Regions from separate parts of the Streptomyces sp. NPDC102451 genome, predicted to be linked through region 2. Evidence: riboswitches for the same ligand, from Rfam matches in the RefSeq annotation. Region 2 holds a riboswitch; each other region holds the start of a gene.
What was found. A riboswitch is a leader RNA that binds a small molecule or an ion and turns the genes downstream of it on or off. The one in region 2 is predicted to bind cyclic di-AMP.
Positions count from the first base shown of each region.

Region 1: another riboswitch for cyclic di-AMP. It lies ahead of ACIRD8_RS26665 (peptidoglycan DD-metalloendopeptidase family protein); the one in region 2 lies ahead of ACIRD8_RS28925 (transglycosylase SLT domain-containing protein).
Region 3: another riboswitch for cyclic di-AMP. It lies ahead of ACIRD8_RS33320 (M23 family metallopeptidase); the one in region 2 lies ahead of ACIRD8_RS28925 (transglycosylase SLT domain-containing protein).
Region 4: another riboswitch for cyclic di-AMP. It lies ahead of ACIRD8_RS29980 (M23 family metallopeptidase); the one in region 2 lies ahead of ACIRD8_RS28925 (transglycosylase SLT domain-containing protein).

Region 1 covers NZ_JBIWKD010000013.1:212,884-218,385, reverse strand. Annotated here, with positions in the region: gene ACIRD8_RS26685 (aspartate aminotransferase family protein) at 1-307, shown strand, start outside; gene ACIRD8_RS26680 (helix-turn-helix domain-containing protein) at 366-986, shown strand; gene ACIRD8_RS26675 (DUF6126 family protein) at 1,059-1,232, shown strand; gene ACIRD8_RS26670 (tyrosine-protein phosphatase) at 1,242-2,066, opposite strand; cyclic di-AMP (ydaO/yuaA leader) riboswitch at 2,469-2,640, shown strand; gene ACIRD8_RS26665 (peptidoglycan DD-metalloendopeptidase family protein) at 2,646-3,560, shown strand; gene ACIRD8_RS26660 (SGNH/GDSL hydrolase family protein) at 3,737-4,564, shown strand; partial or broken gene ACIRD8_RS26655 (radical SAM protein) at 4,587-5,000, opposite strand; gene ACIRD8_RS26650 (TetR/AcrR family transcriptional regulator) at 5,044-5,502, opposite strand, start outside.
Region 2 covers NZ_JBIWKD010000016.1:68,317-73,818, reverse strand. Annotated here, with positions in the region: gene ACIRD8_RS28935 (SIS domain-containing protein) at 157-1,050, shown strand; gene ACIRD8_RS28930 (hypothetical protein) at 1,115-1,702, opposite strand; gene ACIRD8_RS28925 (transglycosylase SLT domain-containing protein) at 1,950-2,801, opposite strand; cyclic di-AMP (ydaO/yuaA leader) riboswitch at 2,806-2,995, opposite strand; gene ACIRD8_RS28920 (hypothetical protein) at 3,353-3,583, shown strand; gene ACIRD8_RS28915 (molybdopterin-binding protein) at 3,778-4,173, shown strand; gene ACIRD8_RS28910 (flavodoxin family protein) at 4,277-4,729, opposite strand; gene ACIRD8_RS28905 (heavy metal translocating P-type ATPase) at 4,803-5,502, opposite strand, start outside.
Region 3 covers NZ_JBIWKD010000022.1:92,702-98,203, forward strand. Annotated here, with positions in the region: gene ACIRD8_RS33295 (FAD-binding oxidoreductase) at 1-670, opposite strand, end outside; gene ACIRD8_RS33300 (hypothetical protein) at 871-1,158, opposite strand; tRNA gene ACIRD8_RS33305 (tRNA-Met) at 1,373-1,446, shown strand; partial or broken gene ACIRD8_RS33310 (TipAS antibiotic-recognition domain-containing protein) at 1,508-1,630, shown strand; gene ACIRD8_RS33315 (PP2C family protein-serine/threonine phosphatase) at 1,771-2,922, shown strand; cyclic di-AMP (ydaO/yuaA leader) riboswitch at 3,156-3,308, shown strand; gene ACIRD8_RS33320 (M23 family metallopeptidase) at 3,320-4,360, shown strand; gene ACIRD8_RS33325 (aldo/keto reductase) at 4,564-5,502, shown strand, end outside.
Region 4 covers NZ_JBIWKD010000017.1:120,752-126,253, forward strand. Annotated here, with positions in the region: gene ACIRD8_RS29965 (DNA topoisomerase (ATP-hydrolyzing) subunit A) at 1-26, opposite strand, end outside; gene ACIRD8_RS29970 (M16 family metallopeptidase) at 273-1,625, shown strand; gene ACIRD8_RS29975 (M16 family metallopeptidase) at 1,652-3,034, shown strand; cyclic di-AMP (ydaO/yuaA leader) riboswitch at 3,226-3,425, shown strand; gene ACIRD8_RS29980 (M23 family metallopeptidase) at 3,438-4,214, shown strand; gene ACIRD8_RS29985 (GntR family transcriptional regulator) at 4,438-5,136, shown strand; gene ACIRD8_RS29990 (HPr family phosphocarrier protein) at 5,309-5,502, opposite strand, start outside.

The DNA.
Region 1 (5,502 bases), on a different contig from region 2:
CATCGAGTTCGGCCGGCCGTCCTCCCTCAAGCTCCGCAGCCGCTGGACGATGCTGCAGGCCGCACGCAAGGGGCTCTTCGCGCAGATGGTCGTGGTGCCGCTGCTGCAGAAGCACCGGATCCTCACCCAGGTCTCCGGCGATCACCTGGAGGTGATCAAGCTGATTCCGCCGCTGGTCATCGGGGAGCCGGAGGTCGACCGCTTCGTCACCGCCTTCACCGCCGTCATGGATGACGCGCACAGCGGGGGCGGGCTGATGTGGGACTTCGGCAGGACGCTGGTGAAGCAGGCCGTGGCCAACCGCTGACTGTTGCCTCTGAGGCAAAATATTTGCCTCAGAGGAAAGATTCTGGCCCAATGGAGGCATGAATCCTCCTGACGGAGGGGTGGCCGACGAGCTCCCGGGGATCGCGCCACGCCTACGCGAACTGCGCCGCAACCGCGGCCTCACCCTGGAGGGCGCGGCCGGACGGGCAGGACTCTCCCCGGCCCACCTCTCCCGGCTCGAGACGGGCCGGAGGCAGCCTTCGCTGCCGATGCTGCTCGGCCTCGCCCGGGTCTACGGTACGACCGTCTCCGAGCTCCTGGGCGAGATGCCGCCCGAACGTGACGCGATCGTCCGCGGCAGCCTGCCCGAGGGCACGCCGCGCGGCACCGAGGCGGGCGGCTGGGTCTACCGGCAGGCGGGCGCACCCGGCCGCGCCATGCAGGCGCTGCACGTCCGTGTCCCGTACGGCGCCGAGGGCGACCTCGTGCGCGTCCACCCCGGGGAGGAGTGGCTGTACGTCCTCGACGGCAGGCTCCGGGTCGTGCTCGGCGAGAGCGTGCACGACCTCGACCCGGGGGACAGTGCGCACTTCGACTCGCTCACCCCGCACCGGATCGCCGCGCTCGGCACCGGCGGGGCGCGCCTGCTCTTCGTCCACACGCTGCTGCAGAGCCCGGCCGCCGAGCTGTGCCTGGGCAGCGGCATGCACCGGCTCTGATCCCGCACGCCCCCCCCACGCACACCCTTCGCCCCTGCCCCCCGGTCCGAGCGGCCGGAAGAGAGGACTGTCATGTCCGATTCGGAGCACTACGACCCGCTCACCCCGCGCAGGCCGAAGAGTGCGGACACACAGGAGCGGCGGATGCCCCGCGGCGTCGTGATCCGGCTCTTCGCCTACCTGGTGGCCGGACACGTCGTCGCGGGCTTCCTCTACCTCCTCTTCACCGTGGCCGGCAAAGGCTGACCGACGGCGTCACGCGCCTTCGACGAGGCGCTCACGCAGCTTCGCGCGGGTCTCGTGGCTGATCTTCAGCCCTTCCAGGAAATAGCGGTCCGCGCTGCCCCAGATCTCGTCGATGGTGTCGAGCGCCGCGGTGAGGTACTCGGCGCGGGCACCGAAGAGCGGATTGAGCAGTTCCATCACCTCGTCGGACATTCCCACCGGCGAGGTGTCGCTGCGCCGCACCTTGTAGCGGCGGTGCGCGTCGTTCGACTTGAGGTAGTCGGCCTCGATGGCCTCCTTCTCGACACCGACCGCGAGCAGCGAGACCGCGACCGAAAGGCCGGCCCGGTCCTTGCCCGCCGCACAGTGCATCAGCGCCGGCACGCTGTCCTCGGCCAGCGCGTGCAGTACGCGGCTGTGTTCGGCGGTGCGGTCCTTGATGATCGAACGGTACGAGGCGACCATCCTCGCCGTTCCCTTGCCGTCGGCCAGGATCGAGCGCAACTGCTGGATGTTCCCGTCGCGCACCAGCCGCCAGAACTCCGCGCCGTCCGCCGGGTCGGAGAGAGGAATGCTGACATTCCGGACGCCGGGCAGCTCCACGTCGAGACCGTCGAGCTTGTGGTCGGCCGCATTGCGGAAGTCGAAGATCGTGTGCAGGCCGAGTCCGGAGAGGAAGGCTGCGTCGGACTCGGTGGCGTGGGCGAGGTGACCGCTGCGGTAGAGGCGCCCGTACCGCACGGTGCGGCCGTCGGCGGTCGGAAGCCCGCCGACGTCACGGAAGTTGCGGACACCGGACAGGTCGACGTCCGTCGGCTCGGGGCCGGCCGGCGGGACCTCTGGCAGCTGCGTCACAAGGGCTCCTGGGGGTGTCGGGCGTCGGCGCCGCTCGCCGACGGGGCACGCCCGCGACGATACGACATAGCTGCATCGCGCAGCCGTCCCGGTCGCCGTGGCCCCGGTCTCCCTCATGGGGCGAAGGTCGCGCCATGTCCGTATTGGTGCATTTAGCAGAACACGCCCCGCTTGTACGGGAGATGGTGTGAGTGAGGTGAGCGGGATCATATCCGTGACGGTGTGTGGCGAGGATGCCGAGGGGTATTCCTGACGCCGCGCGGAAAGCCAAGATCGGTAATCCACGGAGTGTGACGGTAATTCCGCACCGGAATTGAAGCGTGGATTCCGCTTCACAATCCGTGGCTTGTTCGCGGCGTCCCGGCTCGCTTACGGTCACGGTCAATCCGGACGGAACGCCTAATCCTGCCGCCGCCCGGAATCCGCAACGACTCACGTGTGGCAGGAGCGGGGGAACCAGGTAGGCCGCCGGCCGGAGGGATCCGGTACGGCTAGGGGTCAAGTCGCGCACAGTGCGGCCGGGCATCTCCAGTCCGAACCCGACAGCTCACCTCGCAGGCGCCGGAGAGGAAAAGCCCCATGCCCGCAAAAGGCAAGCACCGTCGTACGAAGACCGGCCCGATCTCCCGAGGCGTCCTTGCCGCGGGGACCGGCGGCGCCGTACTCGCCCTCCCGCTGATCGGCGCCACCGGCGCCAACGCGGCCGAGCAGGCCGCACCGGCCTCCACGTCCGCCGCCGCGCACGGCGCCCCCGCCTCCGCGGCGAAGAGTGCCCCGAAGACCTACTCCGTGGTCTCCGGCGACTACCTGGTGAAGATAGCGGCCGACCAGAAGGTCAAGGGCGGCTGGCAGAAGCTGTACCAGGACAACCGTGACGTCGTCGGCGAGAACCCGAGCCTGATCCGGCCGGGCCTGAAGCTGACCATCGGCGCCAAGGCATCCGGCTCCGCCGACGCCACGCCCTCCAAGTCGGCCCCGTCGGCCGCGAAGAAGGCCGCTCCGGCCGAGAAGACGGCTGCTCCCGTCAAGGAGGCGGCTGCTCCGGCCGAGGAGACCGCCGACTCCGGCGCCTCCGAGAGCAACACCTCGGGCTGGACCACCCCGGTCGAGAACCCCAACGTCACCACCCAGTACCGCGCCTCGGGCGCCAGCTGGTCCAGCGGCTACCACACCGGCTCCGACTTCCAGGCGGCCTCAGGCACCAGCGTCCGGTCCATCGGCGAGGGCACCGTGGTCTCCGCCGGCTGGAGCGGCTCGTACGGCAACGAGGTCGTCATCCAGCACAGCGACGGCATGTACTCCCAGTACGCGCACCTGTCCTCGCTCGAGGTCTCGGCCGGCCAGACCGTCACCGGCGGCCAGCAGATCGGCCTCTCCGGCACCACCGGCAACTCCACCGGCCCGCACCTCCACTTCGAGGTCCGGACCGGCCCGAGCTACGGCTCGGACGTCGACCCGATCGCCTACCTGCGTTCGCACGGCGTCTCCATCTGAGACACACCACCCGAGGGTCCCATCTCGGACTGAAGGAGAGGGGCGGTGCGCAGCGGCGCACCGCCCCTCTCCTTATTCCGGCTTTACCAAAAACTGACCGGGTGGTCTTTCTCACCACCCGTCAACCCCTTATTACGGTCGCGTAGGTCACAATCGAAGGTGCAAGATAAGCCCTTGTGGCAGACGATTCGAGAAACAAAACACGAGGCATCATCGGGTCGTACGCAGCGATTGGCGACAGCTTCACCGAGGGCGTCGGAGACCCCGGCCCCGGAGGCACGCTCGTCGGCTGGGCCGACCGGTTCGCGGTCCTCCTGGCGGACCAGCTCCCGGTCCCTGATGCGGTGGTCGCCCCCGCGGACGACATGCACGGGAACTTCCGGTACGCCAATCTCGCCGTACGCGGACGCCTCCTCGACCAGATAGTCGAGGAACAGGTCCCCCGCGCCAAGGAGCTGGCACCTGATCTGGTGAGCTTCTGCGCGGGCGGCAACGACATCCTCCGTCCCGGTTCCGACCCGGACGACGTGGCCGAACGCTTCGAGCGTGCGGTCGCCGACCTGACCCAGGCGGTCGGCACCGTCATGGTCACCACCGGCTTCGACACGCGTGGCATCCCCGTGCTCAAGCATCTGCGGGGCAAGATCGCCATGTACACCGCGCATGTCCGGTCCATCGCCGATCGCTACGACTGCCCGGTGCTGGACCTGTGGTCCCTGCGGTCCGTGCAGGACCGGCGGGCCTGGGACAACGACCGGCTGCACCTCTCGGCGGAGGGGCACACCCGGGTCGCCCTGCGCGCCGCCCAGGTCCTCGGCCTCGAGGTGCCGGCCGACCCCGACCAGGTGTGGCCCCCGCAGGTACAGCGCGGAGCGCTCGAGGTCCGGCGCGACGACATCCAGTGGGCGCGCGAATACCTCGTCCCGTGGATCGGCCGCCGGCTGCGCGGGGAGTCCTCCGGGGACCACGTCGAGGCCAAGCGCCCCGACCTGCTGCCGCTCTGACCACCCCACCGCTGACCTTTCGTCAGGGGCCGGCCAGGGGGAGCTGACGCCGGGCCGGGCCCGGGGAGGCGAGCCCGTCCGATGCGGATACCCGCACCGGACGGGCGGGTATCCGCTCCAGCACGCCGCCCGCGAAGACGTCGTACAACGGCAGTGTCTCCAGGTGCACATAGCCGATGTGGCAGTCGCACACCGCGAGCGGGCAGCCGCGGGGGCCGAGCGCGCTCCGGTAGCTGCCGTCGTAGAGGTTGCCCAGCTCGGCACGGACGAAATGACAGCGGCGCACCGTCCCGTCGCCGTCCACCGAGACGACCGACTCGCCGGTCCGGCAGGGCAGCCCCGCCGAGCGGTGCGGATGCCTGCTGTACGGGAACAGCGGGTCCAGAGCCGTCCAGCGGTCCGCCTGCTCGTCCGTGTAGGTGTGCCCCTCGGCGGCCAGACCTGACGGACCGATGCGCCGGCTGCACGCCCCCGGTCTCTCAGGCGGTCAGGGCCTCGTGGTCGATGCCGAGTTCGCGGGCGAGCGCTTCCTCGGTCCACTGCAGCATCGTGGCCCGGGAGAGCGGACCCACGTACGACGTCATCTGGACGGCCAGCCCGTCGAGGAGGGCCGTCAGCCGCCAGGCCACCGACATCGGATCCTCGCAGTGGAACTCACCCGCCGCGGCACCCTCCTCGATCACCTCGGCCAGCTCGGCCTTCCACTGCTGGTCGAGGTCTCCGGCGACCTCGCGCAGCACCGGATCACGCAGGGAGGACGCCCAGCCCTCGATCCACAGCCGCCAGCCCTTGGCCTGACCCGTCGGGGCGTACCAGCGAACGGCGGACCGCAGCCGCCGGACCGCGCTCGTACGCCGGGTGAGCAGCTTGCGCAGATGGGCGAGATCGGCCTCCGCCGCGTAGGCGAACGCGGCGGCCACCAGTTTCTCCTTGGACGA
Region 2 (5,502 bases):
GCTGAAAACCGACGCCGCATGGATGACGGGCACGTAAACACTTTGCTTGTTCTTGCTCGATTGACCCGGCTAACATGCAGAATTGAACACGCGGGCGTCGGTTCCATCCAGCCCCGCCCCACCAGATGCGAGCAGCAGCGGAAGCGGAGTGCGGACATGTCGCATGTCGAGACCGAGACAGCCGGCCAGCCGGAGTGCTGGCGCCGCGCCGAGGAAGTGGCTGCCGACCGGAGGACGGCCCTGCCCGCCGCCGGTGAGCGCATCGCCGTCGTCGGCTGCGGAACGTCGTACTACATGGCACAGGCGTACGCCTCGCTCCGCGAGGACTCCGGCCAGGGCGAGTCGGACGCGTACGCCGCCTCGGAGTTCCCCGTCGGGCGCGCGTACGACCGGGTCGTCGCGCTGACGCGGTCGGGCACGACGACGGAGGTGCTCGGCCTGCTGTCCGGGCTGCGGGGCTCCACCCGGACCGTCGCCGTGACCGCAGACCCGCGGACCCCGGTGATGGCCGCGGCCGACGACGTGGTCGTCCTCGACTTCGCCGACGAACGGTCAGTGGTCCAGACGAGGTTCGCGACCACCGCGCTGACCCTGTTCCGCGCCCATCTCGGGCTGCACACCGAGGACGTCGTCCGGGACGCGGAGACCGCACTGGCGGAGCCGCTGCCGGAGGGGCTCCTGGACTGCACCCAGTTCAGCTTCCTGGGGCGCGGCTGGACGGTCGGGCTCGCCAACGAGGCGGCGCTGAAGATGAAGGAGGCGTCCCTGTCCTGGACGGAGTCCTATCCGGCGATGGAGTACCGCCACGGCCCCATCAGCATCGCCACGGCCGGAACGGCGACCTGGATGTTCGGCACCGCTCCGGAAGGGCTGCGGGAGCAGGTGCAGGCGACCGGGGCGCGCTGGGTGGAGAGCGGACTGGACCCGCTGGCCGACCTGGTGCGGGTCCAGCGGCTGGCGATCGCCCGCGCGGCGGCCCGTGGCCTCGATCCCGACCAGCCGCGCCATCTGACGCGGTCGGTGGTGCTCGGTACGGCCGCCGGGGCCTGACGCCGTCACGGCATGCCGCGCACCGGGCCGGCGGACGGCCCGGTGCGCGGCGGCGACCGTGAGGTCAGGCCTCTTCGAAGTGGGCGTCCAGCGCCTCGTCGAGCTCCGCGGTCCACGTCTTGAGGTCGCTGCGGGCCCCTGCCTCGACCTCGGCGTTGAACCACCGGCGGCTCGACAGGTGGACGGTCACGGTGAACCGGCGGCCGAAGCGGCCGGTCCTGACCTCGACCGCGCCGATCTCGGACCAGTCGAACTCGGCCTCCTGGTCGTCGAGCGTGAAGCGGACGCCCTCGGCGTCCACCCTGATGGACCCGCGCCGGTCGCTGACCTCGAAGACGGGGCCGTCCTCGGCGTCGGCGCTCCCGCCCACGGCTCCGGGGGCCGCTCCGTCGTCCGGGGCCGTGTCGTCGCCCCCGGCCGCCGTGGAACCGTCCACGGGCCCCTCGGCCGCCTCCTCGGCGGGCGCGTCCGTGACGTCGGCCTCCGGGACCGCATCGGCCACCTCGGGCTCCTGTGGCTCCAGGGACCCCTGGGGCGCCGCCTCCTCCGCCTCCGTCCGCGCGGGGGCAGGGGCCGTCAGGCCGGGGATGTACGCCGGGTCTGTCCCCGCGGCGAACTCGGGCTTGGTGTTCGAATCTATGCGCTGCTCCACGGCGGGCAGTATGGACGACGAACCTGTACGAGACCAGTCAACCGGTCTCCGCCCCGCCTGTCGGCGGCCGTGACAGCGCGGTCCGGGGCCTCCGGACACGGGTGGCTCCGGACATGGGGACCCAGGACACGGGTGGCTCCGGAAAACGGACGACGGGTGGTGCGGGTTCCGCCGAACCCGCACCACCCGTCACTTCTGTCCCTCTGTCACACACACCCGTGTGTCAGTGGTCCCGCCTCGGCAGGACTCAGTAGGCGCCGAAGACATTGTCGATGGAGCCGTACTTGTCCGCGGCGTAGTTGCACGCGGCCGTGATGTTGGCGACCGGGTCGTAGCTGTCCATCGACGTACCGGGCACGTGGTAGGCCTGGAAGGTCGGGTCGATGACCTGCAGGAGGCCCTTCGACGGGACGCCGTTGATCGCGTTGATGTCCCAGTTGTTGATGGCCTGCGGGTCACCCGCGGACTCGCGGATGATGTTGCGGTGGATGCCCTCGTAGCTGCCGGGGATGCCGTGCTCGGCCATGACGGCGAGCGACTCCTTGATCCAGCCGTCGAGGTCGTTCGTGTACGAGACCGGCTCGGCCGCGGGAGCGGCTTCGGCGGCGGGCGCACCCTCAGCGGCGACGGTGGTGCTCGTGCGCTCCGAGCGGTCGGCGCGGTCGGCGCTCTGCTCGGCACGGTCGGAGGAGGCCTTGGATTCGGCCTTGTCCGCGGACTTGTTCTCGGCCTTGCCGCCAAGGGTCAGCTTGAGACCGGGGTGAATCAGGTCGGGGTTTCCACCGACGACCTTCTCGTTGCCCTCGTACAGCGCCTTCCAGCCACCGCTCACGGAATGCTCCCGCGCGATCTTCGCGAGGGTGTCACCCACGACCACGGAATACGTGGCGGACTTCGACTTCTGCGCGGCAATTCCCTTGCCGGGCACGGCAGTCGACGTTGCGGCCTTTTCGACGGCGACCGGCTGGGCCGGGGCGGCGAAGGCACTGGTGGCGCCGATCACGGGGAGGGCCAGGGCGGCTCCGCCCGTGCTCACGGCGATGATGCCGCGGGTCAGCGAACTGGTCCTGAAACGACGGTGCTTACCATTCTCGGGCATGCTGAATTCCTCTCCGTCGCCTGCGAAGTGAGCTGTCGGGTTCGGGCTGGAGATGCCCGGCCGCATGCGAATGCGACTTCACCCCGAGCCGCTCCGGAAACCGGATCGGCGCTTACTTGGGTCCCCCGCTCCTGCCGTACGAGAACTGGTCGGTGAGGTCACCGGACGGCGGCAGGATTCGGCGTTCCGCCCGGAGTGATGGTGACCGTAGGCGAGAAATAGGGAAAGGAACAAGCCTGGTTCGTTGATCACAATTCATTCGCAAGATCAATTCTTTGGAATTCATGTAATCCACCCCACATCGCGCCCGCCACTCCTCTTGGCACAGAAGGGAACCGACTGCCGCACCCCCGCGTCTGGGGCGCATAAGGTGACGCTGGTCACGGAGTCCGATTCGGGCGATTTGCTCCCGAGCGAAGGCCCCAGGTCACATGAAATGGCCTTTTATGGATTACGGGATTAATTTAATAAAAGCACCGCAAACCGGGCATACGACTCACAGATCATGCCGCCTGGCATACCGAGGGCATCCGCGTGGAACCGATCCGCCCATGACTGAAAGCCCTCACGCCTCGGCCCCCCGGATCACCGTCCTGCCCGTTCAGCCCGGGGACCCGCCCTTCCGCATCGTGGAGATCGACGGAGCGGTGATCGGAGGCGCGACCGACATGACGGACGTCCTGATCGCCGCCGCGGCGGCCGGCATTCGGGTCCACGACCTCGACGACCCGGCCGTCATCCGATGGGTGGGAGGCGGCAAGCTCACCTGGAGGCCGCGCTGAGCGGACCAGGAGGACATCAGGACGGTCGCCGCCCCGCACGGCGGCGACCAGGGCGGCCGCCGTGCGTTCCGCGTCCGGCCGGGGATCGGCCTCATCCCGGAGTGGAACGCCGCCACCCCTCCAGGGGTTCGCACATGCGAGGAATTCTGCGAGTAAACCTTGCATATGCAAGAGCAGCCTCTAGCATGGGACGCATGCAGACCTACACCATCGGGCAGGCCGCGCGCCTCCTCGGAGTCAGCCCTGACACCGCCCGGCGCTGGGCGGACGCCGGCCGGGTCGCGACCCATCGCGACGAGGGCGGACGCCGCCTCATCGACGGCCGCGATCTGGCGGCGTTCTCGATCGAGGTGGGCCAGAGCGGGCCCGGCGACGAGGAGGTCTCCTACACCTCGGCGCGCAACGCCTTCCCGGGCATCGTCACCGCGGTGAAGCTCGGTGACGTAGCGGCCCAGGTCGACATCCAGGCCGGCCCGCACCGCCTCGTCTCGCTCCTGACCCGGGAAGCCGTGGAGGAGCTGGGGCTGGAGGTCGGCATGCAGGCCACGGCCCGCGTGAAGTCGACCAGCGTGCACATCGACCGCGCCTGACGCGGCACCCACCGCCGGGCATCCGGGCGCGCCGTGCCGGGGCTGCCGTGCGGGCGGTGCCGGGGCTGCCGGGCGCGCCTCGTTCCGGCTGCCTGGCGGGTCGTCACTCCATCAGTCCGGCGGCGAGGGTCGCCCCCAGCTCCCAGCACGCCTCGGTATCCGCCTTGCCCGGCTCACCGGTGACGGTCACGGCGTCGGCCGCACGGCGCCATCCGAGGCCCGTCGTGATCGTCTCGATGCCCCGTACGGCGCCGGTGACGTCGTTGCCGCCGTGCACGTAGTAGCCGAAGGGCCGGCCCTTCGTCCCGTCCAGGCACGGGTAGTAGACCTGGTCGAAGAAGTGCTTCAGGGCGCCGGACATGTATCCGAGGTTCGCCGGTGTGCCGAGCAGATAGCCGTCGGCCGCCAGTACGTCGGACGCCGTGGCGGAGAGGGCTGCCCGCCGCACGACCCGTACGCCTTCGATGTCCTCCGTCGTCGCGCCGGAGAGCACCGCTTCGAACAGCGCCTGGCAGTTGGGCGAGGGCGTGTGATGCACGATCAGCAGAGTGGCCACGCCACCGAACCTACCCGCTCACCGGAGCCCTCGCCCTGCCGGGGAACCCGGGCTCCCCGGCAGGCGCGCAGGCTCACTCGACGGCCCGGAAACCGCGCAGACGGAGGCTGTTGCCGACGACGAAGACCGACGAGAAGGCCATCGCCGCTCCCGCGATCATGGGGTTGAGCAGGCCTGCCGCGGCGAGCGGGAGGGCCGCCACGTTGTAGGCGAAGGCCCAGAAGAGGTTCGAGCGGATCGTGCCCAGCGTCCTGCGGGAGAGGCGGATCGCGTCGGCGGCCACCCTCAGGTCCCCCCGTACGAGCGTCAGGTCACCGGCCTCGATCGCGGCGTCCGTGCCCGTCCCCATGGACAGTCCCAGGTCGGCCTGGGCGAGCGCCGCGGCGTCGTTGACCCCGTCGCCGACCATGGCGACGGTGCGCCCCTCCGCCTGGAGCTTCCTGACGACCTCGGCCTTGTCCTGCGGCATGACCTCGGCGATGACCTGGTCGATGCCGACCTCGGCCGCGACGGACTCGGCGACCGCCTTGTTGTCGCCGGTCAGCAGGACGGGCGTCAGTCCGAGGGCACGCAGCCGCCGGACCGCTTCGGCGCTGGTCTCCTTGACCGCGTCGGCGACCTCCAGGACCGCGCGTGCCTCGCCGTCCCAGGCGACCGCGATCACGGTGCGCCCGCTCCTCTCGGCCAGGTCCTTCGCCTCCCTGAGCTCGTCGGGGAGCCCGATGGCCCACTCGGCCAGCAGCTTCTCGCGGCCGACGAGCACCGCGTGGCCC
Region 3 (5,502 bases), on a different contig from region 2:
CGTCCTGGAAGAGTTCCTGGGGCCACACGGTGATGGCGACCCCCACCGTGTCCACGGGGTGCAGCTCGAAGTCGAACGACGTGACGATGCCGAAGTTCCCGCCGCCGCCGCGCAGCGCCCAGAACAGGTCGGCGTGTTCGCTCGGGTTCGCGGCGACGAAGCTGCCGTCGGCCAGGACCACGTCCGCGGAGACCAGATTGTCCACCGAGAGGCCGTACTTACGGGTGAGGTAGCCGTGCCCGCCACCGAGGGTCAGTCCGCCGACGCCGGTGGTCGACATGATGCCCGCCGGGGTGGCGAGACCGAAGGCGTGGGTGGCGTGGTCGAGATCGCCCAGCGTCGCACCGCCGTCGGCCTGCGCGGTCTGGGTGGCCGGGTCGACCCGTACGCCGCGCAGGGGCGAGAGGTCGAGCGTGACGGCGCCGTCGCGGAGGCCGAGGCCGGGACCGCTGTGCCCGCCGCCCCGGACCGCCATGTCCAGTCCGTGCTCGCGGACGAAGTCGACGGCGGCCATCACGTCCGCCGTGTCGCGGCACTCGACCACGGCCGCCGGCTTCTTGTCGATCATGGCGTTGTAGACCGTACGGGCCTGCCCGTACGCCTGGTCGTCCGGGCCGATGACCGGGCCGCGCAGCGCGGTCCGCATCGTCTCCAGCAGGGTGCCGTCCATGATCGTCTCCTAGCGCGTGTGCGCCCGGCCTTCCCTGCGGCACCGCATCGGGGTGGGACTGGTGGGCCGACGCCGGCACCTGTGATGCCGCGCGGACGGGACCGAACACCGAAAAGCGTGCACGTCCAGCGTCCCGCCGCCCCGGAGGTCGTGCAATCGCTGGGCGCCGTGCACCCACGGGAGGGGCACGGCGCCGGAACTCACTCCTGCGGTGCGGCCGGGGTGCTGCTCGGCGCGGGCCCGCCCCTGTCCCGGCGCAGATGCACCATGAGCCCGATGAACCCGGCCGCGAATCCGCTGAACAAGCCGGACACCCCGTGGTTGAGCGCGTTGGCCGGGGCGCTGCCGGGCACGCCGACGAGCAGGTAGTTGATGGCGGCGCTGAACACCGAGCCGAAGGCGGCGCCGATCAGCCCGCTGACGAGGGACGTACGCAGGGGTGACGGCGCGGACGGGGAGACCGGGGCGGGTCTGTGTGATGCGGACATGGTGGGAGGCCCTCCAGACAGGCGGTGCGCGAGATCGGGGGGTGCGGCAACACCCTTGGGCAACCGGCCGGGCCTGACAACGTCGCGGTACGCAGCCTGAGTTGGCGCAGCCGGTCGAGGCCGAGAGGTTTCCTTGCCGGCGGCGTGCGAGGGGAGCGGGACCAGGAGTGGTCGGAGCGCCCTCCCGGATGGCGTAGAGTTGCAATCACAACGGCGCGGGGTGGAGCAGCTCGGTAGCTCGCTGGGCTCATAACCCAGAGGTCGCAGGTTCAAATCCTGTCCCCGCTACTAAAGACTGAGGCCCGGATCCTTTCGAGGATCCGGGCCTCTGTCGTATGCGCCGGCCCGGCTGCGGCGGCGGTACGTCGCGGATCCGCGCCTCGGGAGGAACTACGATCGCTGCGGGGACGGAACCGCCGTCTTCGTACGGGACGCACTGACGATCTACGCGCGGCACCGGCTCTCCGACTGACCACCGGACGGCGGGACCTGCGGCGCGCTCCTCCCTTCGGCCGATGGGGATTCGCCGTTCGGCGCGGCTCCGGCCGGCCTGGGCGGGGCGCGGTACCGTCCGCACCCGTGGGTGGAGCGGGCAGGAGTGCACACGTGGGGATGCGGGACGGACGCCGGGGGAGCGCTGACGGGAGCGACCGTTCCCGGTGGTTCGTGCGCGTGCTGCCCGCCCTGATGATCTGCGTCGGTGTGATCTTCGACCTCGTGACGCCGACCGAGGTCACCGCCGTGCCGCTCTTCGCCGCCGCTCCGCTGATCGCCGCCCCGTTCTTCTCGCTGGCCAGCACCGTCCGCATCGGGGTGACCGCGATCCTCGTGGTGCTCGCCATCCGGATCTCCGACGGCGCGCTGGGCCGGATCGTGCCGATCACCGACCTGTTCACGCTGGTCACCGTTGCCGCGCTCTCCCTCGTCATCAACCGGGTCGTGCGCCGCAGGAACGAGCAGCTGGCCTCGGCCAGGTTCGTCGCGGAGACCGCGATGCGCGCGGTGCTCCCGACGCCCGAGGACCGGATCGGCGGGCTGCTGGTCGCGGCGCGGTACGAGGCGGCCCAGGCGGACGAGTTCGTCGGCGGAGACCTGTACGCCGTCGCGGACACGCCGTTCGGGGTGCGCCTGGTCCTCGGGGACGTACGGGGCAAGGGGCTGGACGCCGTGGCGGCGGTGGCCGTCGTGATCGGCGCGTTCCGGGAGGCCGCCGAGCAGGAGCTGTCGCTGGAGGGGGTGGTCCAGCGGCTGGAGCGGGCGCTGGCCCGTGAGGGATCGCGGCGGGGCGGGCTCGACTCCATGGAGGGGTTCGTCACCGCCGTCCTCGCGGAGATCCCGTCCGGCTCGGACACCCTGCGGATCGTCAACCGCGGGCACCCCGAGCCGCTCGTGCTGCACCAGGACGGGGCGCTGGACGTGCTGGCGCCGACGGTGCCCGCCCTGCCGCTCGGGATGGGGCTGGGGGTGTGGCCGGACCGGGCGGACGAGTGGGCGCTGCCGGCCGGGTCGATGTTCCTGGCGTTCACCGACGGGCTGTCCGAGGCGCGGGACGCGAAGGGCGCCTTCTACGACCCGGCGGCCCGGCTGCGCGGCCGGATCTTCCCGGGGCCCGAAGAACTGCTGTCCGCGCTCACCGACGACGTACGGCTGCACACCGGAGGCCGGTCGACGGACGACCTGGCGCTCCTCGCGGTGGGCCGTCCGGCGCGGGGTCAGCAGGAGCGGCGGACGACGGTGAAGATCGTGGGGCGGGACCGTGGATGACCGGTCGCGACTTTCGGTAGTCGAAAGACCTCGCTCCGCATAACATTTGACGCAACGTCAGAAACTGCTGGCCGGATAAGTGGCACTCAACTCGCCCGTTTGCGCCCGTTTGACCCCTGAAAGTCCAGGCCAGGGCCATGACTGATCTATGGGAACAGCTTGGAATCGGACCCGGGTGTCTATTAACGTTCGATAACGCAGCGCGGTTGTACCCGCCGTCGCAAGAGACGGCACCGTGCGCAGCGCCGAATTCCGCAAGGGAACCGGGGAACCACCTACATGGGGTGAATCGGACACCTGTGTCTCGTGAGAGGCAGAGGCGCCCGTAGGAGACCTTCCTGCTCCGAACCCGTCAGCTAACCCGGTAGGCGAGAAGGAAGGAAAGGAGTGCGCCCACGTGGCGTCCAATCAGCCTGCCCCCGAGGCCCCGTCATCCTTCAGGACCGACAGTCTCGGTGATGAGGACAGGACCTGGGAGGAATGGAACCCCACCGAGGAGTCCATCCGTCCCGTACGCGGCCGGCACCGCGTTGCGAAGCAGCGGGGTCTCGCCCGTAGCTCCACCGTCCTCGGCGTCGGCGTCATCGCGGCCGTCGGAGCGGGTGGCATGGCCACCGCCCAGAGCAAGCCGCCGGTCTCCATTTCTCTTCCCGATTCCATCGCGGACAATCTCCCCGACGCCAAGTCCCTTCCCGGCGTGGGCGCGTTCATGTCCGGCGATTCCGACTCGGACCACGAGACGGTCGCCGCGTCCTCCCCGCTGACCAGCGCCGGCATCACCGCCGCCGAGGCCGAGCAGGGCACCACGGACGCCGGCGAGGCGCTCCGCGCCCGCATCCTCCAGCAGGCCGAGCAGCAGCAGGCCGGAGCCGACGCCGAGGCCAAGGCCGCGGAGGAGCAGGCGGCGGCCGAGGCCGCCGCGGCCGAGGCGGCGAAGCAGCAGAGCGACGCCGAGGCGAAGGCCGCCGCGAAGAAGAAGGCGGCCGAAGAGGCGGCGAAGAAGAAGGCCGAGGCCGAGCGCCTCGCCAAGCTCGCCGCCAGCTACGCCGTCCCGACCTCCTCGTACACCATCACCTCGACCTTCGGTCAGGCCGGTTCGATGTGGTCGTCCGGCTACCACACCGGGCTGGACTTCGCGGCCCCGACCGGCACCCCGGTCAAGGCCGTGCACAGCGGCACCGTGAAGTCGGCCGGCTGGTCCGGCTCGTACGGCTACCGCACGGTCCTGGAGCTCGATGACGGCACGGAGATCTGGTACTGCCACCAGTCCTCGATGGACGTCACCGCCGGACAGAAGGTCACCACGGGCGACACCATCGGCCGTGTCGGCGCCACCGGCAACGTGACGGGCCCGCATCTCCACCTGGAGGTCCACACCGCGGACGGCTCGGGCGTCGACCCGATGAGCTGGCTGCGCGGCAAGGGCCTCACCATCTGAGGGCTGCCCCCCTCGGACCCCGGCGCACCGGAACCCCGGCGGCCCTGACGCACGACCCCCCGACGTCAGGGCCGCCGGTCTGTCCGCAACCGGGCGGCCCCTGGAACTCGGCCCCTGGAACTCGGCGCCAGGACCTCGGCGCCAGGGCCCGGCGTGGCCCGCGTACCGGAATAGTCGGTTCAGCCGGCTGGTTGTCCCCGGGTATGACATCTCTGCGCCCGCTCGGTTCATCGAGCCTCCAGGTCTTCCCCCTCGCCCTCGGCGGCAACGTCTTCGGCTGGACGGCCGACGAGGACCGCTCCTTCGCCGTCCTCGACGCGTACGTGGCGGCCGGCGGCAACTTCGTCGACACCGCCGACGCCTACTCCGCCTGGGTCCCGGGCAACGAGGGCGGCGAGTCGGAGACCATCATCGGCAAGTGGCTGGCGGCCCGTTCCCGCCGCGACGATGTCGTCATCGCCACCAAGGTCGGATCCCATCCCGCGTACAAGGGGCTCTCGCCGGCCACCATCAAGGGGGCGGCGGAGGCGTCGCTGCGCCGGCTCGGCACCGACCACATCGACCTCTACTACACACACTTCGACGACGAGAGCGTCCCGGTCGAGGAGATCGTCACCGCGCTCGACCAGCTGGTCAAGGCCGGTACGGTGCGGGAGATCGCCGCCTCCAACATCAGCCCCGAGCGGCTCCGGGCCTCCCTGGACTTCTCCGAGCGCGAGGGCCTGGCCCGTTACGTCGCACTGCAGCCGCACTACAACCTCGTCTCGCGCGACACCTACGAGGGCGCGCTCCAGGACACGGCGGCCGGTGCCGGTCTCGCGGCCGTCCCGTACTTCGCACTCGCCTCGGGCTTCCTCACCGGCAAGTACCGGCCGGGGGCGTCGGTCGAGAGCGCACGGGCCGAGGGCGCGGGCAAGCACCTGGAGACCGAGCGCGGGCGCAGGGTGCTCACGGCGCTCGACAGGATCGCCCAGGAGCACGACGCGGAGATCGCCACGGTCGCCCTCGCCTGGCTGGCCTCGCGGCCGACCGTGACGGCACCGATCGCCTCCGCGCGTACGGTCGAGCAGCTGCCCGCGCTGATGGCGGTGGCCGGACTGCGGCTGACCGAGCAGGAACTGGCGGAACTGACCGAGGCGTCC
Region 4 (5,502 bases), on a different contig from region 2:
GGGGTTTTCGTGCTGCGGCGGGCCATCGCGGCTGCGACTCCTTCACAGATTCTGTCGGGCAACCTCAGGTTCTGACGCCGACCATTGTGGACCGCCGCGCTGACAACGCCGACCTCGACCCGTCCGAAGCGGTCCTCGGGGGGTCCGCGGAGGCCCCGCGCGCGGCAGTGTCTACGACAACATTCACCCGGCGGGAACTTCGCCAGGTGCCCGTTCGCTTGCCTAGAGTGGCAGGTCCGGCAGGAAAACCTGTACCGATCGAAGGGACGTACATGCCCATGGGTCACACGGCCACAGCCCAGGCCGGTTCCGGCGGCTTGACGGCGACCGAGCACCGTCTGGCGAACGGCCTGCGGGTGGTGCTCTCCGAGGACCACCTGACCCCGGTCGCCGCGGTCTGCCTCTGGTACGACGTCGGCTCCCGCCACGAGGTCAAGGGGCGCACCGGCCTGGCTCACCTTTTCGAGCACCTGATGTTCCAGGGCTCGGGCCAGGTCAAGGGGAACGGGCACTTCGAGCTCGTTCAGGGGGCCGGTGGTTCCCTGAACGGCACGACCAGCTTCGAACGCACCAACTACTTCGAGACGATGCCGACACACCAGCTGGAGCTGGCCCTGTGGCTCGAGGCCGACCGGATGGGCTCCCTGCTCGCCGCGCTCGACGAGGAGTCCATGGAGAACCAGCGGGACGTCGTGAAGAACGAGCGCCGCCAGCGCTACGACAACGTTCCGTACGGCACGGCCTTCGAGAAGCTGACCGCCCTCGCGTACCCGGAGGGCCACCCGTACCACCACACGCCGATCGGCTCGATGGCCGACCTGGACGCGGCGACGCTGGAGGACGCGCAGGCGTTCTTCCGTACGTACTACGCGCCGAACAACGCGGTGCTCTCCGTGGTCGGGGACATCGACCCGGAGCAGACGCTCGCCTGGATCGAGAAGTACTTCGGCTCGATCCCGTCCCACGACGGCAAGCAGCCCCCGCGTGACGGCACGCTGCCCGGCATCATCGGCGAACAGCTGCGCGAAGTGGTCCAGGAGGAGGTTCCCGCGCGTGCGCTGATGGCCGCCTACCGGCTGCCGCACGACGGCACGCGCGAGTGCGACGCCGCGGACCTGGCGCTGACCGTGCTCGGCGGCGGCGAGTCGTCGCGTCTGCACAACCGGCTGGTGCGCCGCGACCGTACGGCCGTGGACGCCGGATTCGGGCTGCTCAGGCTGTCCGGCGCGCCGTCGCTGGGCTGGCTGGACGTCAAGACGTCCGGTGGTGTCGAGGTGCCGCAGATCGAAGCGGCCGTCGACGAGGAGCTGGCCCGCTTCGCCGAGGAGGGCCCCACTCCGGAGGAGATGGAGCGCGCCCAGGCGCAGTTGGAGCGCGAGTGGCTGGACCGACTCGGCACGGTCGCGGGCCGCGCGGACGAACTCTGCCGGTACGCCGTCCTGTTCGGCGACCCGCAGCTCGCCCTGACCGCGGTGGGCCGGGTGCTCGACGTGACGGCCGACGAGGTCAAGGCCGCCGCCCGGGCGCACCTGCGCCCCGACAACCGTGCGGTCCTGGTCTACGAGCCGGTCGAACCGGCCGACGAGACCGAGGGCACCGACGCGCCCGAGGGGGCCGACAAGTGACCGACGCCGCCGTGACTGGAGTAGCGATGGAGTACCACCCGCAGCCGACCGCCGGCGAGGCCAGGCCCTGGGCCTTCCCCGCGCCCGAGCGCGGCGCCCTGCCCAACGGGCTGACCGTGCTGCGCTGCCACCGGCCCGGCCAGCAGGTCGTCGCCGTGGAGATCTTCCTCGACGCCCCGCTGGACGCCGAGCCCGAGGGCCTGGACGGTGTGGCCACGATCATGGCCCGCGCGCTGTCCGAGGGCACGGACAAGCGCTCCGCGGAGGAGTTCGCCGCCGAGCTGGAGCGGTGCGGTGCCACGCTGGGCGCCCACGCGGACCACCCCGGTGTCCGCGTCTCCCTGGAGGTCCCGGCCTCCCGGCTGGCCAAGGCCCTCGGCCTGGTCGCCGAGGCGCTGCGGGCCCCGGCCTTCTCGGAGAGCGAGATCGAGCGTCTGGTGGGCAACCGCCTCGACGAGATCCCCCACGAGCAGGCCAACCCCGCCATGCGGGCCGCCAAGCAGCTCTCCAAGGAGCTCTTCCCCGCCACCGCACGGATGTCGCGCCCGCGCAGGGGCACCGAGGAGACCGTCGGGCGGATCGACGCCGCCGCCGTACGCGCCTTCTACGACGCCCATGTCCGCCCGTCCACGGCGACCGCGGTCGTCGTCGGGGACCTCACCGGGGTGGACCTGGACGCGCTGCTCTCCGACACCGTCGGGGACTGGTCGGGCAACGCGGGCCAGGCCCGGCCCGTCCCCCCGATCACCGCGGACGACTCCGGTCGTGTGGTCATCGTGAACCGTCCCGGCGCCGTGCAGACGCAGCTGCTGATCGGCCGGATCGGCGCGGACCGGCACGACAGCGTGTGGCCCGCCCAGGTCCTCGGCACCTACTGCCTGGGAGGCACCCTCACCTCCCGGCTGGACCGCGTGCTGCGCGAGGAGAAGGGCTACACCTACGGCGTCCGGGCCTTCGGACAGGTGCTGCGCTCGACGGCGCCCGGCTCCTCCGCGGGGGCGACCGGCGCTGCGATGCTCGCCATCAGCGGTTCCGTGGACACGGAGTCGACCGGCCCCGCGCTCGACGACCTCTGGAAGGTCCTGCGCACCCTGGCGGCCGAGGGGCTCACCGACGCCGAGCGCGAGACCGCCGTGCAGAACCTCGTGGGCGTGGCCCCGCTGAAGTACGAGACGGCGGCCTCCGTCGCGGGCACCCTGGCCGACCAGGTGGAGCAGCACCTGCCGGACGACTACCAGGCCGAGCTGTACGCGCGCCTGGCCGCGACCGGCACGGTCGAGGCGACCGCCGCCGTGGTCAACGCGTTCCCGGTCGACCGGCTGGTCACCGTGCTGGTCGGGGACGCCGCGCAGATCAAGGAGCCCGTGGAGGCACTCGGCATCGGCGAGGTGTCGGTCGTCAACGGCTGACGGAACGGGACATGACGGACCCCGGCGGGGGCACTCCCGCCGGGGTTCTGTCATTTGTCCGTTTTGAAAAGAAGGTTGGCATTCGTCCTGTGGGATGGGTGACAAAAGGTCCTTTCCGTTTGGCGGGGCCGAGGGGCGCGCTCTAGCGTCGGCTCGGCTGTCCGCCGGACGAATGCCGCATCCGCGGCGCCGGACAGTCATCGCCGAGTCCCCGTCAGGCGCGAGCCTGGGGAGCCGGGGACCCATGAAGTCCCTGGGGTGAATCGGATCCCTGCACCTCGTCGAGGGCCCAGTGATCCGTAGGAGACCTTCCTGCTCCGAACCCTCCCCCAAGGCCTAAAGGGCCAGGGGGCGCCCCCTGCTAACCCGGTAGGCGAGAAGGAAGGAAAGGACCAGCCCCTCCATGGCGTTCATCCGTGCCACCGGGAAGCACCGTGCCCCGAGCCGCCTGACGCGCAGGAGCGCCAAGGTCGCCGGCGTCGCCACCCTGGCCGCCACCGGCGTCATCGGTGCCACTGCCTCCCCGGCCCTCGCCGCGGATTCCGAGGCCGTCACCGCCACCGGACTGACCCAGACCGTCGCCCTCGACACCACCCTCGCCGCCCAGATCGAGGCCCAGGCGAAGGCACAGAAGCACCAGGCCGACGTCGCCGCGAAGGCCGCGGCCAAGGCGAAGGCGAAGGCCGAGGCCAAGCGCAAGGCGGAGGCCCGTGCCAAGGAGACCCGCGAGGAGAAGGCGCGCGCCGCCCGCGCCGCCGAGCGCGCCCGGCTGAACTCCTTCCACCTCCCGGTCGCCGGCTCCCACGTGACCACCGGCTACAAGTCCGGCGGCGCGCTCTGGTCCTCCGGCAGCCACTCCGGCGTGGACTTCCAGGCGGCGTCCGGCACCTCCGTCGTCGCGGTCGGCGCCGGCACGGTCGTCGAGGCCGGCTGGGGCGGCGCGTACGGCAACAACATCGTGCTCCGGATGAAGGACGGCACGTACACCCAGTACGGCCATCTCTCCTCGATCGGCGTCTCCGTCGGCCAGAGCGTCGGCTCGGGCGAGCGGATAGGCCTCTCCGGCTCGACCGGCAACTCCACCGGTCCGCACCTGCACTTCGAGGCCCGGACCACCCCCGAGTACGGCTCGGACATGGACCCCGTCGCCTACCTCCGCGCCCACGGCGTCCAGGTCTGACCCCACGCCGCACCACAGCGCTCCGACGAAGGCCCCGGCACCCGCCGGGGCCTTCGCCGCGTTCGGGGGCGGACGCGCGACGAAGCCCCCGCGGAAGTGCTCCCTGGCCAAAAGATATCCATGGATTCCACCCCGCCATCGGAAATTCCGGCCGGTTGCAATAGAGTCACAGAACAGGCGTCGATCGGCCGCGTTTCGCGGGGATTAAGGCGGAGGTTCGGACATGCGCATTCCCGCGCATTCGGTATGCACGGCAATCCGTGACGACATCGTCTCCGGTGTCTTCGAACGCGGCAGCCGCCTCACCGAGGAGGTGCTCGCGCGTCGCTACGGCGTCTCCCGCGTCCCCGTGCGCGAGGCGCTGCGCACCCTGGAGTCCGAGGGGTTCGTCGTCACGCGCCGGCACGCCGGCGCCTGTGTCGCCGAGCCCACGGAGCAGGAGGCCGCCGACCTCCTGGAGATCCGCATGCTCCTGGAGCCCCTCGGGGCGGCCCGCGCGGCCCAGCGGCGCACCGAGGCGCACCTCAAGGTGCTCCGCGGCCTGGTCAGGCTGGGTCAGGAGCGTGTGCGCCGGGGCGAGGGGGAGGATCTGCGCTCCCTGGGCGGCTGGTTCCACGAGACGCTGGCGCAGGCCTCCGGCAGCCCCGCGCTGATCGCGCTGCTGACCCAGCTCCGGCACAAGATCGCCTGGATGTACGCCGTCGAGCAGCCCGCCCGTCCCGCGGACTCCTGGGCCGAGCACGGCGCTCTCGTCGACGCCGTGGCGCGCCGCGACCCGGAGCGGGCCAGGGCGCTCGCCACCCAGCACGCCGAGCGGGCCACCGCGGCGCACCGGCTGCGACGCCCTCCCGTCCACACGCCGGGCGCGGCCCGGGTGAGGACTTCGCAACACCCCGTAAACACCGCGGGTGTCCGTCATTAACAATTGCGCCGTATACAAAGAGGGCCGTTATCGCAGGGCTTTATTTCTGCTGCCCTGAATCGGATTTTCCGGGGCTCCGGCCGCCCCGTACGGGAAACGGAAAAAGCCGCGGCTCCCGGTGGGGATGCCGCGGCTTTTCCGCAGAAAGAAATCCGGTTCGAAGTGGCCGGAATCAGACGGTCTCCGGGAGCTCCTCGAGCCCCTCGGTGACCAGCTTCGCCAGACGGTCCAGGGCGGCCTCGGCGTTGTCCGCCTCGGACGCGAGCACGATCTCCTCGCCGCCCTGGGCACCCAGGCCGAGCACCGCGAGCATGGAGGCGGCGTTCACCGGGTTGCCGTCCGCCTTGGCGATCGTCACGGGGACGC